4 regions of the Methylosinus sp. sav-2 genome follow, and region 3 is predicted to be linked to each of the others. Evidence: predicted binding sites of a transcription regulator. Region 3 holds the regulator's gene; each other region holds the start of a gene.
What was found. Region 3 encodes LexA, which represses DNA repair genes until DNA is damaged. Its sites were predicted from a motif close to TGTTCNNNNTGTGTTCNG; they were not measured.
Positions count from the first base shown of each region.

Region 1: parE (DNA topoisomerase IV subunit B) is a predicted target of LexA. The motif match lies at 2,123-2,140, and genes of this name have one in related genera.
Region 2: ssb (single-stranded DNA-binding protein) is a predicted target of LexA. The motif match lies at 2,180-2,197, and genes of this name have one in related genera.
Region 4: EDE12_RS19540 (PA0069 family radical SAM protein) is a predicted target of LexA. The motif match lies at 1,525-1,542, and genes of this name have one in related genera.

Region 1 covers NZ_SOEJ01000012.1:61,633-65,174, reverse strand. Annotated here, with positions in the region: gene parE (DNA topoisomerase IV subunit B) at 60-2,078, opposite strand; gene EDE12_RS17295 (2OG-Fe(II) oxygenase) at 2,349-2,969, opposite strand; gene EDE12_RS17290 (DJ-1/PfpI family protein) at 3,043-3,542, opposite strand, start outside.
Region 2 covers NZ_SOEJ01000018.1:21,023-24,564, reverse strand. Annotated here, with positions in the region: gene EDE12_RS19140 (YgiQ family radical SAM protein) at 1-1,466, shown strand, start outside; gene ssb (single-stranded DNA-binding protein) at 1,561-2,088, opposite strand; gene EDE12_RS19130 (helix-turn-helix domain-containing protein) at 2,560-3,033, opposite strand; gene EDE12_RS19125 (DNA-binding protein) at 3,138-3,368, shown strand.
Region 3 covers NZ_SOEJ01000002.1:214,722-218,263, reverse strand. Annotated here, with positions in the region: gene EDE12_RS07210 (AsmA family protein) at 1-409, opposite strand, end outside; gene lexA (transcriptional repressor LexA) at 652-1,356, opposite strand; gene EDE12_RS07200 (DUF5615 family PIN-like protein) at 1,517-1,915, opposite strand; gene EDE12_RS07195 (DUF433 domain-containing protein) at 1,912-2,565, opposite strand; gene EDE12_RS07190 (LLM class flavin-dependent oxidoreductase) at 2,685-3,542, opposite strand, start outside.
Region 4 covers NZ_SOEJ01000019.1:34,299-37,840, forward strand. Annotated here, with positions in the region: gene EDE12_RS19535 (ATP-binding protein) at 1-1,333, opposite strand, end outside; gene EDE12_RS19540 (PA0069 family radical SAM protein) at 1,734-2,915, shown strand; gene EDE12_RS19545 (ribonuclease HII) at 2,997-3,542, shown strand, end outside.

The DNA of each region.
Region 1 (3,542 bases), on a different contig from region 3:
GCCAATGCGCTCCATTTCACGAAACGGTAAACGTCGCCGCCCGGCCCGCGGTTCCCGCGTCACACATCCAATTCCGTGGCGAAAGCGGCGCGCTCCTGAATGAAGGCGAAACGCGCCTCTGGCTTGGCGCCCATCAGCCGCTCGACGCAATCGGCGGTCTCCTCGCGCTCGTCGCCGGCGATCACGACCTTGAGCAATGTGCGCTTCTTGGCGTCCATCGTCGTTTCCTTGAGCTGCGCCGGCATCATCTCGCCGAGGCCTTTGAAGCGGCTCGTCTCGATCTTGCCCTTGCCGGTCAGCACTTTCTTCACCAGCTCGTCGCGATGCGCGTCGTCGCGCGCATAGACGGTCTTGGCGCCTTGCGTCAGCTTGTAGAGCGGCGGCACGGCGAGATAGAGATGGCCGCCGTCGATGAGCTTGGGCATTTGCCGAAAGAAAAAGGTGATGAGCAACGACGCGATATGCGCGCCGTCGACATCGGCGTCGGTCATCACGATGATCTTGTCGTAGCGCAAATCCTCGTCGCGATAATGCGAGCCGATTCCGCAGCCGAGCGCCTGCACCAGATCGGCGAGCTGCTGATTGGCGGCGAGCTTCTCGCGCCCCGCCGAGGCGACATTGAGAATCTTGCCGCGCAAAGGCAGCACGGCCTGGCTGGCGCGGTCGCGCGCGGCCTTGGCGGAGCCGCCAGCGGAATCGCCCTCGACGATGAAAATCTCCGAGCCTTGCGATGACGTATTGGTGCAATCGGCGAGCTTGCCCGGCAGGCGCAATTTGCGCGTCGGGGATTTCCTGGCCTGCTCCTTCTCGGCGCGTCGGCGAAGCCGCTCCTCGGAGCGCTCCACCGCGAAATCGAGGAGCTTGGTCGCCTGCGACGGCGCGCCGGCGAGCCAATGGTCGAAAGCGTCGCGCACCGTCCCTTCGACGAGGCGCGAAGCCTCGACATTCATCAGCCGCGTCTTGTTCTGGCCCTGGAATTCCGGCTCGCGAATAAAGACGGAGATCATCGCCGCCGACTGGCCCATGAGGTCCTCGGCCGTCACATTGGCGGCGCGCTTGGCCTGGCCGATGCGCTCGGCGTGATCCTTCAAGCCGCGCAGCAGAGCGAGGCGAAAGCCCGCCTCATGCGTGCCGCCGTCCGGCGTCGGAATCGTGTTGCAATAGGAGTGGGAAAAACCGTCCTCATTGGAGAACCAGGCGATGGCCCATTCGAGCGAGCCATGGCCGCCCTCGCGCTGCACCTTGCCGACGAAGGGCTGATCGGCGACCAGCTCCTTGCCCTCGGTCTCGCGCGTGAGATAATCGCGCAACCCGCCGGGGAAACGCAGCACGGCCTCGGCCGGCACATCCGAGCCCGGCTCGATCAGCGCCGGAGCGCAATGCCAGCGAATCTCGACGCCGCCGAAGAGATAGGCCTTGGAGCGCGCCATGCGGAACAGCCGCGCCGGCCGCCAATGCGTCGCCGGGCCGAAGATTTCCGCGTCCGGCTTGAAGCGCACCTTAGTGCCGCGGCGATTGGCGATGCGGCCGAGCTTTTCAAACTTGCTGGCGACGAGGCCGCGCGAGAAGACCTGACGATAGAGCTGCTGCTCTCTGGCCACCTCGACCTCAACCCTCTCCGACAGGGCGTTGACTACGGACACGCCGACACCATGCAGGCCGCCGGAGGTTTGATAGGCCCCCGAATCGAATTTGCCGCCGGCGTGCAGCATGGTCATCGCGACTTCGAGCCCGGTCTTGTCCGGAAACCGCGGGTGTCGATCGATCGGAAAACCGCGGCCATTATCCACGACGGTGAGCCAGCCCTCCGGCTCGAGCGTGACCTCTATGAAGCTGGCGTGGCCGGCGACGGCCTCGTCCATCGCATTGTCCAGCACCTCGGCGAAGAGGTGATGCATGGCGGCCTCGTCCTTGCCGCCGATATACATGCCCGGCCGCCGCCGCACCGGCTCCAGCCCCTCGAGCACCTCGATAGAGGCGGCGTCATATTCCGCCGGCGCCTTGGGCGCTTTCGCGGCGGGAGCGGCGGCGGCGGGCTTGCGCGGAGCGCCGCCGAAGAGATCATCGGATTTGGCCATGGAGGGGATTTTAGCGATTCGCGAGGGGGAGCGCGAGGGGGTACGAGAACATACAATGAACTTCTTTGAATAGGGACGTCCGCCTATCTCGCGCTCTGCCTGTTCCAAGCCGACCAAAACGAAAGCTGCGCCGGACCTGGAGAAGAATCGGGTTGAGGTTTCCTCATCCTGAGGAGGCGGCGCAGCCGCCGTCTCGAAGGACGAGAAAACCGTCAGCGCCGCCTTCTGGAGATCGCCCTCGTGCTTCGAGACGGTCGCTTCGCGACCTCCTCAGCATGATGGCGAGGGGGATTGCCCTTCGCGCGCCCGCCTCACCCAGCAATTGATCGAAAATCTCCCATCGGCAAAGGCGCTCGCGCAGCGCGTCGTCCGCACCTCATGCAATGCGGCGGACGGAAAAGCGACGAGACGATCATAGACCGGCGCTATGTCCGCAAAGCCGTCCGGCGAAAAGAGCCGCAGCGCGCCGCCCTCGAAACGCTTGGGCAGCGCGTGAAAATAATAGACGAGCGTGAGCGCCCGCACGCTGTCGTGTCCGTCTGGCCGCGGCGGCGCATCGGCGTGGCGCTTGAAGAAGCCGCCGTCGCCGTAGCGCACCATCTCGATCTCTTTTTTCGTTTCGGTCGGCAGGCCGACATGAAGCTCATGCGTCAGTTGCGCGAGGATGGCGTCGACAGATGCGGAGAAAGCCGCGCGCAGCGGGCCGAGCTCGAGAAGATGCGAAGAATCGCGCACCGACGTATCGACGCGCGCCTCGCGCTCGGCTGTATAGAAACGCGATTGGTGAAATTCGCTCTCATGCGCCAGCGCGAATTGCATCAGCTCGCCGGCGCGCGCCGCGCCGAGAAAGCCGTCGATGACGACATGCGCAGGCGTGGCGGCGGCGGTCATAGGCGCATCCATTGCGGCGACAGAAGCGCTCGATAGAGCACAGAAAGCCGCACCTTAAAAAGCCGCGCATCGCTCAGCCATGCAAAGCCGCGAAACGCGCCTTTCGCTCGGCGAAACGCGGCGACACCCATTCGACCAGCGCCGCGCCCGCCGTCTCCGGCCGCCCGCTGTCGAAAGGCGGCGCCGGCGCATATTCGATCGACAATTGGATCGCGCGCGCGACCTGCTCGCCAGCGATATCGGACGCGAGCGTCAAAGCGAAATCAATGCCCGCCGTCACGCCGCCGCCGGTGACGACGCGGCCGTCGCGCACGACGCGCGCGGCGTCCGGCTCGGCGCCGAACAAGGGCAGCAGCTCGCGCCAGGCCCAATGGCAGGCGGCGCGCTTGCCGCGCAAAAGCCCCGCGGCGCCGAGCAGCAGCGAGCCGTTGCAGACCGAGGTCACATAGCGTGCGCCTTCCGCGAGCCGCGCGATCTGCTCCAGAAATTCGCGATCGACCGACGCCGCCTCGACGCCGGGCCCGCCGGGAACGCAGAGGAGATCGCAGCGCTCCACGCTGGCGAGCGCGCGCG
Region 2 (3,542 bases), on a different contig from region 3:
CCGAGCGCGCGCTGGTCGAGGTCGCGCATCGCATCGCCAAGCGCGGCATGGCGCAGGATTTCTCCGATATCCGCGGCGTCGCCTTCACGCGCGACGCGACGCCCGAGGACTGGATCGAGGCCTCGGCCGAGGACATTGACGAGCCCGACGAAGGCCGCATGCGCAAGGACGCGCAGAGCGAGACTGTCGTCATACGCCTGCCCGCTTTCGAGCAGGTCGCCAATGACCCCGAATCCTACGCCCGCGCCTCGCGCGTGCTGCATCGGGAGAGCAATCCGGGCAATGCGCGGCCGCTGACGCAGCGTCATGGAACGCGCGATATTTGGCTCACCGCGCCGCCCATTCCGCTGACCATGGCGGAGATGGATGGCGTCTATGATCTGCCCTTTGCGCGCGCGCCGCATCCGTCCTACACGCAGCCTATCCCTGCATGGGAGATGATCCGTCATTCGGTGACGATCATGCGCGGCTGCTTCGGCGGCTGCTCCTTCTGCTCCATCACCGAGCATGAGGGGCGCATCATTCAATCGCGCTCGGAAGGCTCGATCCTCAAAGAGATCGAGACGATCCGCGACAAGACCGAAGGTTTCACCGGCATCATCTCCGACATTGGCGGGCCGACGGCGAATATGTATCGCCTCGCCTGCAAGGATCGCGAGACCGAGGCGCTGTGCCGGCGGCCCTCCTGCGTCTATCCGGATATTTGCAAGAATCTCGAGACCAGCCACGACTCGCTGATCCAGCTCTATCGTAAGGCGCGCGCAATTCCCGGCGTCAAGAAAGTGATGGTGGCCTCGGGCGTGCGCTATGATCTCGCGGTGAAGAGCCCGGCCTATGTGCGCGAGCTGGTCGAGCATCATGTCGGCGGCTATCTCAAAATCGCGCCCGAACATACGGAGAGCGGCCCGCTCTCCAAGATGATGAAGCCCGGCATTGGCTCATACGACCGCTTCAAGCGTCTGTTCGACGCGGCGGCGCAGGCGGCCAAGAAGCAATATTTCCTCATCCCCTATTTCATCGCCGCGCATCCGGGCACGAGCGACGAGGATATGTTGAATCTGGCGCTGTGGCTGAAAAAGAACGGCTATCGCGCCGATCAGGTGCAGACCTATCTGCCATCGCCCATGGCGCTGTCGACGGCCATGTATCATTCGGGCTTCAATCCGCTGAAGCCGGTGCGCCGCGGCGCGTCGGAAAAGGTCGACGCCGTGAAGGGCCTGCGCCAGCGCCGCCTGCACAAGGCCTTTCTGCGCTATCACGATCCCGAGAATTGGCCGGTGCTGCGCGAGGCGCTGAAAGCCATGGGCCGCGCCGATCTCATCGGCCCCGGCAAGCATCATCTCGTGCCGGGCTGGCAACCGGTGGGAACCGGCAAGGCCGGCGAAGGCCACCGCACGGGCCAGAAGGGCGCGCGGACGCAGTCGCGGGAGTTCCGGACGAATGGGCTGCGCTCGCGGAGCTCATAGAGATTTCGAGCGCCCCCTCCCCGGCCCTCCCCCGCTTCGCGGGGGAGGGAACAGACCCCGCCCTTCATCGAGGGCTCGCGATCTCCCTCTGGACTCAGAACGGAATATCGTCGTCGAGCTGCTCCGACAAACGTCCGCCGCCGGCCGGCGCCGGGGAGCGCTCGGCGGGCGGGCGTTCCATCGGCGAGGAGCGGCCGAAGCTGGAGCCGCCGCCGCTCGACTGATAGGAGCCGCCGCCGCCTTCATAATCGCCCTCGCCGCGGCCGCCGCCCTTGCTGTCGAGCAGAGTCAGCTCGCCGCGGAAACGCTGCAGCACCACATCGGTCGCGCGGCGCTGAATGCCGTCCTTGTCCTGATATTCGCGCGTCTGCAGCTGGCCCTCGAGATAGATCTTGGAGCCCTTGCGGCAATATTGCTCGGCGATCTTCCCCAAATTCTCGTTGAAGATCGACACATTGTGCCACTCCGTGCGGTCCTTGCGCTCGCCTGTGTTGCGGTCGCGCCAGGATTCCGTCGTCGCCACGGAGAAAGAGACGACGCGGTCGCCCGAGGGCAGCGTGCGCACTTCAGGGTCACGCCCGAGATTGCCGACCAATATGACCTTGTTGACGCTGCCCGCCATGATCCTCTCCGCCTTGATGATGCTCGCGGCACCTTAGTCCGAAACGCGCGAGCGCGAAGACGTTCCGCCGCCTTGTCCACAATTCACGCGATGTTCTTTTTTTGTTCTAGCACCTCCCGCCGTGACGCGCAACGCCCCCCGCCTCCTGTTGGGGGGGACATCGATAAATGTCGGCGGCGGTCAGAGCTATTTGTCGATCTGACCGTAGATTAGCGAGTACCTTCAATATGATGATTTGTCCGCACGTGGGAAACAGGGTGCGGACGCTGCTGCGATGGTCGGACAGAGCTATTTGTCGACGACGGACAGAGCTATTTGTCGGTAATCGCATGGAAGCTGCCGACACATCAATAGGATGGCAAACATTTAGGTGCGGATATGGGTGAGGATATGGTCGTCGGGCTGCGCCCAAGGTGCGGATATAGGTGCGGATAGGTAGGCGTTGCCACTAAGGCAGCACTTCGGACCCGGCTATTCGTCGCCAACTTGGTCGCTCTGGGTCGTGCCCGAAAGATCGAAGAAGATCGCCTCAGCTGCCACAATGGCAGCCTCCTCAGCATCGCGGCGGCTCATTTTGAGGCCCGCCTCAAGCTTCTGTACAATATCTTCTATATCGTTGTAATGACGCGCAATCTTCCGCGCCAGCCATTTCGCATAGTCACTTGGATCACGCTCCTTCGGAACAAAAAGCAACGACTTCGCAAAAAAGTCCTTTAGTAATATCGCGAGCACTCTGTCATTGAGCACGCTGGTCGCAACACGGTGCTTTCCAGCTTGATTGCCTGTAATAAGATAGTCAACAGGCGTCATAAACTGCGCAGAGAACTTCGATATCTCCGCATATGGCACGGAATTACGCTTCTTCCACTTAGCTATATTTGATCTTGACGTGTTTATGGCGGCTGCCAAGCCCGCGTCCGTGGGGCACTCTGCAACTTTCTTCATCCGCTCGATTACGGCGGCTGCGGAGACGGACTCGGCCGGCTGCGAGATAGCTGCCGTTTTGGCTCCAAGTTCTGTTGACATTTTGGCAGCTCCATGTAGCTTTAATGGCACCACGCCACCCATCTATGGGAGTTACAATGACAGACAAAGCCAATCATTTCAAAACCGCCTTGGAAGAGAACGGCATCTCAATTACCGACTGGGCACGGCAGCGCGGCTTCAACGTCCGGACGGTCTATGGCGTCCTGCGTGGGGAATTGAAAGCGAAGCGCGGCGTCAGCCACAAAATCGCAGTCGCCGCAGGTCTCAAGCCGCAGCCCCGGAAAGCCTCCTGAGTATGAGCTGGCTTTCCTCTCAAGAACTGGCCGACTTGAGTGGAGTTGACGAGCGAAACGCGCGGCGCGCTTTGTGCCGCGCTTCCGTAGGAAAGCCTTGGCGCGGTGCCACACTGATCGTTCGCACCGTCAAGGGCCACCGGGGCGGCGGCCGAAGCGGCGTCCGCTACGAGG
Region 3 (3,542 bases):
CGGCCGCGCCGGCCGTGCTCATCGGCTTGCGATCGAGATCGACCTCTATGGCGGGGCGGATGAGCTCGATATCGGCGATTTCCAAACGGCCGGCGAGCAGCGGCAGCAGCAGCACATTGCCGTGCAGCCTCTCGGCCTCGATAGTCAGCGCCGCATTGGGATCGGCGAAGGCGATGCTGTCTATGGTGATGTGCGGGCGCGGCAGCAGCGAGAAGGTCGAGCGGCCTTTGGCGGCGATGAACAGCCCGGAGGAGGCGTTGAGCTGGCCCGAAATCTCCTCGAGCAGCGCATTGGTCGAGAAGGTCCAAGGCGCGAGCGCCGCGCCGAGCGCCACTGCGGCGACGGCGCCGAGAGCGATCAGCCAGCGGCGCGAGAGGCGCGGGAAAGGCAGGCGGCGGCTTTGGCCCAAGGGCTTGGATCCTTCGATTTCGCGCAGCGGGCCGGTCGAGTGCGACATTCCATCGTCCATGTAGAAAAGAAGCGGGCGGCCGCGGGCCGCTGGCGACACAGCGCGCGCCCTCGGCGAGGGCGCGAGACGAGAGCAACATGCCTTTATCGCTCTGCCGCTACGCGAAAAGGCCCGCGCGCCAAAAGCGCGCGAGGCCGGACCATGGCGGCAAAGGGCGGCGAGATCGTGGCGGCGCGAGGCTCTCAGTATTTGCGCAGAAGGCTGACCAGACGCCCCTGGATGCGGACGCGATCCGGCCCGAAAATGCGCGTCTCATAGGCCGGATTGGCGGCCTCCAGCGCTATGGAGGCGCCGCGCTTGCGCAGGCGCTTCAATGTCGCCTCCTCCTCGTCGATGAGGGCGACGACGATATCGCCGGTGTCGGCGCTGTCCTGCTTCTTCACCACGACGACGTCGCCGTCGAGAATGCCGGCCTCGATCATCGAATCGCCGCGCACCTCGAGCGCGAAATGCTCGCCGCCGCCGAGCATATCCGGCGGCAGGCTGATGGTGTGGCTGCGATTCTGCAGAGCGGAAATGGGCGTGCCGGCGGCGATGCGGCCCATGACCGGAATCGCCACCTGCTGATCGGACTCCGGCTCGCCGGCCGGGACGGGGCGCACGCGGCCGAGCGCGCCCTCAATGACCGAGGGCGAGAATTTGCCGCCGCGCGCGGCGACGCGAGGCGTCGCCGATTCGGGCAGGCGCAGCACCTCGAGCGCGCGGGCGCGATTGGGCAGTCGGCGGATGAAGCCGCGCTCCTCGAGCGCGAGAATGAGCCTGTGAATGCCGGATTTGGAGCGCAGATCGAGCGCGTCCTTCATCTCGTCGAAGGAGGGCGGCACGCCGGTCTCCTTCAGGCGCTCATGGATGAAGCGCAGCAGATCGCTCTGTTTCTTGGTCAGCATGGAAGCCCCCCGGCGCCGCCCGCCCGCGTCGCGCCACGTCCGAACCCGGCCATGATGGCGCGGGTTCATAAACAAATCATGAACGGGAGGATAAGCGTTCTCGGTGCGTTCTGCAAGGGCGGTGACGCGAATACCCAATTGGTCGAGCGCTGAGCCCAATTCAACGCTTGATCGAGATCGTTCCCGGATAAATCTCGACGAAAACACGCCTTCCTTCGCGGTCTCGGCTTCGGCGCCACTCGTGCTCGATCACCGACATCGCGTCTGCAGCGCGCTGCGCAGCCTTCACGGTTTCACACGAAAATTTGATAAGGCTCAGATTTATAAATCGCCTTTTACTGATCCCATTTTCTTTCGCGAGCTGCTTCATATCGCCGTCGAGGCTCACGAGGATCGCCTCGTTTGCTTCGGCCAATGTGCAAACAAGCGGGTCTGGCGACCCTCGCGCGCCGGCGTCTCGAAGATAGATTACGTGGTGTCCCGCATCGGAAAAGACGCGCCCGACGCTGTCCGGCACGCATTCATCGAGGAACAAACGTAGGCGAATCTTCTCTGTCACGCGGCCTTGTTTTTCGACTTGTAAGAAATAGCGGCTTCTATGTCTTCTCTCGTAAGCGTCGGATATTCAGATCGAATCTGCTCGACAGTGTATCCAGCGTCGGCAAAGCTCTTGATCGCTTTCACAGGAACTCGCGTCCCAGCGATTACGGGAGAATTACTAACGACGTGCCGATGCGTCTCCACCGTCCCTATCATCGAAGAGGAGCGTTCAGACATTTGCTGCACGTCGCGCTTGGTATCCGAGACCACTTTTTCAAGCGGTATCCCTATCGCATATTGTCCGCTGACGATCTCTTTTTGCTTCCCATCGGCTGGGTCTACAAAATTCACTTTCCGCTTGAGAACATACAGAGTCGTTCGAGCCCATGCTCCATTGTCCATGGAGCACAGCCTTTTTGCCACTTCGCGAATATGCTGCACCGACACAGAATACTGCTTCGTCAGCACATTCAACACTCTTAAGGCGGCGATATCCTGAAACGAATAGACGCGACTGAACGGCGCACGACGATCCGTGGCGGCAAACTGTGGGCAAAACAGTCGCGTCTTGTCCCAATAACGGAGCTGATTCACAGTAATCCCGGTAAGACGGGACGCCTGCTCCTCCGTAAAGGCCGAAACGATCTCATTAGGCGGATTGTGAGCCATAAAGCACCCTACCGCGTTTAAATAGGCCGCAAAAGATAGAAATTCGATGGCCGAACCATGACAGGCGCCGATAGCCGCTGGAACGCAACGGTTATGAGAGCGGAACTCAATCGCCCCCTCTACTGCGCCGCCGCCGCCTCCACCCCCAGCATCGGCCGCACATGGCGCGCGAAATCCTCGAGCGAGCGCAAATTTTTCTCTGGGTCGCGGGAGATCGGCTTCAGCAATATCGCCCGCGCGTCGGTCTCCTCGCGATAGGCGGCGATCTTCTCCGCCACTTCGTCGAAATCGCCGATCAGCGAGCGTTGCAGCAGCCCTTCCTCGGTCAGCGAGGCCGGCGCCGCGCCGTCCTGGCGGGCGAAATTGCCGCGCATGCGCTCGGCGAAGCGGGAGAGGAAGGGAACAGCCTCGGCCAGCGCCTGCTCGCGGCGCGGCGCAGCGAAATAAAAGCGCGCCATGGTGAAGCGCGGATCGCCCTCCGGCCCCGCGGCCTCGCGATAAATGCGCAAGGTCTCCTTGATCTGCTCTATGGGGAAAGGCGGGCCGGCCATCACGCCATGGCCATTGCGCGCGGCGTAGCGAATCGCCCCCGGCGTGGTGGTGGCGAGATAGGTGGGGATGGGCTTTTGCAGCGGGCGCGGCGTGAGGCTGAGGCCATTGGCCTCGTAATGCGCGCCGGTGAAAGTCACCTTGTCCTCATAGAGCAGGCGGTTGACGAGGCCGAGCGCCTCCAGAGTCATCTCCCGCGTCGAATCCTTGCCGGCGCCGAAATGGCGATTCTGCAATTCGAAAGGTCCGCCGCGCGCCACGCCAAAATCGAACCGGCCCTTGGAGAGAAGGTCGATGGTGGCGACATCCTCCGCCACCTGAATCGGGTTGCGGAAGGCGAGCAGCACCGCGGCCGAGCCGAGCCTTATCGTGGTCGTCACGCCCGCGAGATAGGAGAGAAGCGTGAGAATGGAGGGACAGGCGGCGTC
Region 4 (3,542 bases), on a different contig from region 3:
AGGCGCTGGCGACATCGGCGTCGGAAGGGCAGGGGCGATGGTCGAAGGCCGCGCGCGCCAGCGATAGAAAAACGCCCTGCATATCCTCCGGCAGAGCGCCGGCCATTGCGAGCACCTCGGCCCAGGGCGAATCCGCGGACTCGGCTTCCGCGAGCTCAATGCCGGCATGGGCCACGGCGAGGCGGCGGCGGAAGGCGGGCAGGCTCAAGGGCTCGCCGCCGATGCGGCGAATCCGGCAGCGCACCAGAAAATCCTGATAGAGCACGGCGATGGTGCGGAAGTTGGCGTCGCTGTCGCTCAAAATCTCGCGCAGCGCCGAATCGATCGCAGCCTGACGCTGCTCGGGCGAAATGCTCGGCGGCGACTCGGCGGCGGGCGGCGCCGGCGGCGCGCTGCGGGCGAGCCGCGCCAGCACATCGGCGGTCGGCGCGGGCGGCGGCGGCCGGCGCGGGGCCTCGAAGCGCGCTTCATTGGCGCCGGGCGTGAAAATGAGATGCGCGTCGTCGGCGCCGGCCTCCGGCAGCGGCAGCAGCCTGGGGCTGACATTGCGCGCGGAAGTCTCCACCGGGCCGATGCGCACGGGCAGCGGGCGGCGCGCCATGGCCGGGCCGAGCGCGACGAAATTGCCGCTCTGCAAATCGCGGAACATTTCCGCCTGCCGCCGCTCCATGCCGAGCAGATCGGCGGCGCGCGCCATGTCTATGTCGAGGAAAGTGCGGCCCATGAGAAAATTGGACGCCTCCGCCGCGACATTCTTGGCGAGCTTGGCGAGGCGCTGCGTGGCGATGACGCCGGCGAGACCTCGCTTGCGGCCGCGACACATGAGATTGGTCATGGCGCCGAGCGAGGCTTTGCGCGCCTCGTCCGACACTTCGCCGGCGACGGCGGGCGCGAAGAGCTGCGCCTCGTCCACCACGACGAGCAGCGGATACCATTGGTCGCGCTCGGCGTCGAAAAGCCCGCCGAGAAAAGCGGCGGCGGCGTGCATCTGCTGCTCGGCGTCCAGCCCTTCGAGATCGAGCACCACAGAGACGCGGTGTTGGCGGGCGCGCGCGGCGATGCGCGTGAGATCGGCGATGCCGCAGCGGGCGTCCACCACCACATGGCCGTAGCGCTCGGCCAGCGTGACGAAATCGCCTTCCGGATCGATGATCGCCTGCTGCACCCAGGGCGCGCTCTGCTCCAGCAGGCGGCGCAGCAGATGCGATTTGCCGGAGCCGGAATTGCCCTGCACCAGAAGGCGCGTCGCCAGCAGCTCCTCGAGATCGAGCGTTGCGACGCCGCCATCGGCGCGGGTCCCGAGATCGATGGAAACCTTGGCGGGCGCCGTCATCGCGGCGCCCCTCCGGCCGTGAAGGAGGGAAAGATCATGGCGCGGAGTCATATCGATTCGCGCCGCGCGTTCAACTGCGTCGCGCAGCCTGTGGACAAGCGCGCGCTGTCGGCGGCGTGCTCCGGGCGCCTTTTCTCCGTTCCATTCTCTTTGTGACCGGCCGCGCCGCCGCCGCTTGACTCGGCCTCGTTTGTTCCGTATGTGTTCTCTTGTTCGTCAAATGTTCTGAGCGTGCGTAAACAAGTCCCCTAGAGTTGTAAGTAGCCGTTGTAAGCGTCGCATCGAGGCTCGCGGTCGCGAGGCGCCCCAGTGTCGCGCATGGGCGTCTCGCGCCGCGAGCCGAAGCGAGGCCGGCGCCCGGCGAGACGCCGGCCGCAGGGCCGGCAAGGAGATCATCGCCATGGCGAGCTCGGCGAAACGTCTGATCGAGAAATCGGAGAAGAGCGACTGGCGCCGGGCGGCGCAGCTGAGCCGTGAGGCGATCGGAGCGGTCGTGAATTTTTCCAGCGAGGAGCGTCCGATCGTCGATCCGGCGCGGCGGCGCGGGCGCGGCGCGCTCTCCAATGAGAGCGGCCGTTTCGAGCGCGAGCGGCGCGTCGAGGCCGATGACGGCTGGAATGGGCTGGAGGAGCTCGGCGAGTTCCGCACCAATGTCCATGTCGAGCGGGCGAAGACGATCATCACGCGCAACGACTCGCCGGACATTTCCTTCGACCGATCCATCAATCCCTATCGCGGCTGCGAGCATGGCTGCGTCTATTGTTATGCGCGGCCGAGCCACGCCTATATGGGCCTCTCTCCGGGCCTCGATTTCGAGACGGAGATTTTCGTCAAGGAAGGCGCGGCGCAATTGCTCGAGCGCGAATTGTCGGCGCGCAATTATTCGCCCAAGACCATCGCCGTCGGCGCCAATACCGACCCCTATCAGCCGCTCGAGAAGCGCTATCGCGTCACGCGCGGCTTGCTCGAGGTGGCGAGCCGCGCCGATCATCCGATCGGCATAGTGACGAAATCATCGCTGGTCGTTCGCGACATCGACATTCTCGCGCCTATGGCGCGCAAGGGTCTGGTCAAGGTCGCGATCTCGCTGACGACGCTCGATCCGGCCTTGGCGCGGGCGATGGAGCCGCGCGCCGCCTCGCCGGAGCGGCGGCTCGCCACGATCGAGCGGCTGGCCGAGGCGGGAATTCCGGTCGCGGTTCTGGTCGCGCCGATCATTCCGGCGATCAATGACGCCGAGATCGAGACCATATTGACGCGCGCCCATGCCGCCGGCGCGCGCGAGGCCGGCTATGTGATGCTGCGGCTGCCGCTCGAGCTGCGCGAATTGTTCAGCGAATGGCTCGTCACCCATTTTCCGGCCAAGGCGCGGCATGTGCTTTCGCTGGTGCGCTCGGCGCGCGACGGCAAGCTCTACGACCCTTCCTTCGACAAGCGCATGAGCGGCGACGGCCCTTACGCCTGGATGATCGGCCGTCGTTTCGAGCTGGCGGCGCAGCGTCTCGGCTTTTCCCGCACGCGGCTGCGCGCCGATCTGTTCCGGCCGCCGCGCAGCGACGCCGAGCAGCTGAGCCTTTTTTAAAAAAAGGCGCGCCGGGGCCGATTGCTCCGGCTCCGCCGCTGTGTTTGTTTCAGCCGCCCTTTTTCGACGAGCCGAGCGAGCATGCCTCCCCATTTTCTCACCGAGACGCGCGTCCTGCGCGGCGGCGCTCGACCCATCGCCGGCGTCGACGAGGTCGGGCGCGGGCCGCTCGCCGGCCCGGTCGCGGCCGCTGCCGTGATTCTCGATCCTGACCGTCTGCCGGATGGCGTCGACGATTCGAAGGCTCTGTCCGCCAAGGCGCGGGACGCCGCCTTCGAGCGAATCGTCTCCAGCGCGCTCGCCATCGGCGTCGCTTTCGCCAGCGTCGAGGAGATCGATCGGCTGAATATTCGCCGCGCCGCGCTGCTGGCCATGGCGCGCGCCGTCGCCGCGCTTCATATCGCGCCGGGCTTCGTGCTGGTCGACGGCCGCGACCTGCCCGAGCTCGCCTGTCCGGGCGAGGCGATCGTGAAAGGAGACGCGCTCTCTCTTTCTATCGCCGCCGCGTCGATTGTCGCCAAGGTCGCGCGTGACAGCCAGATGCGCCGCCTCGCCCGGCTCTATCCCCATTACGGATTCGAGACCAACGCCGGCTATGGCACGCGCGAGCATCTCGCCGCCCTCGAA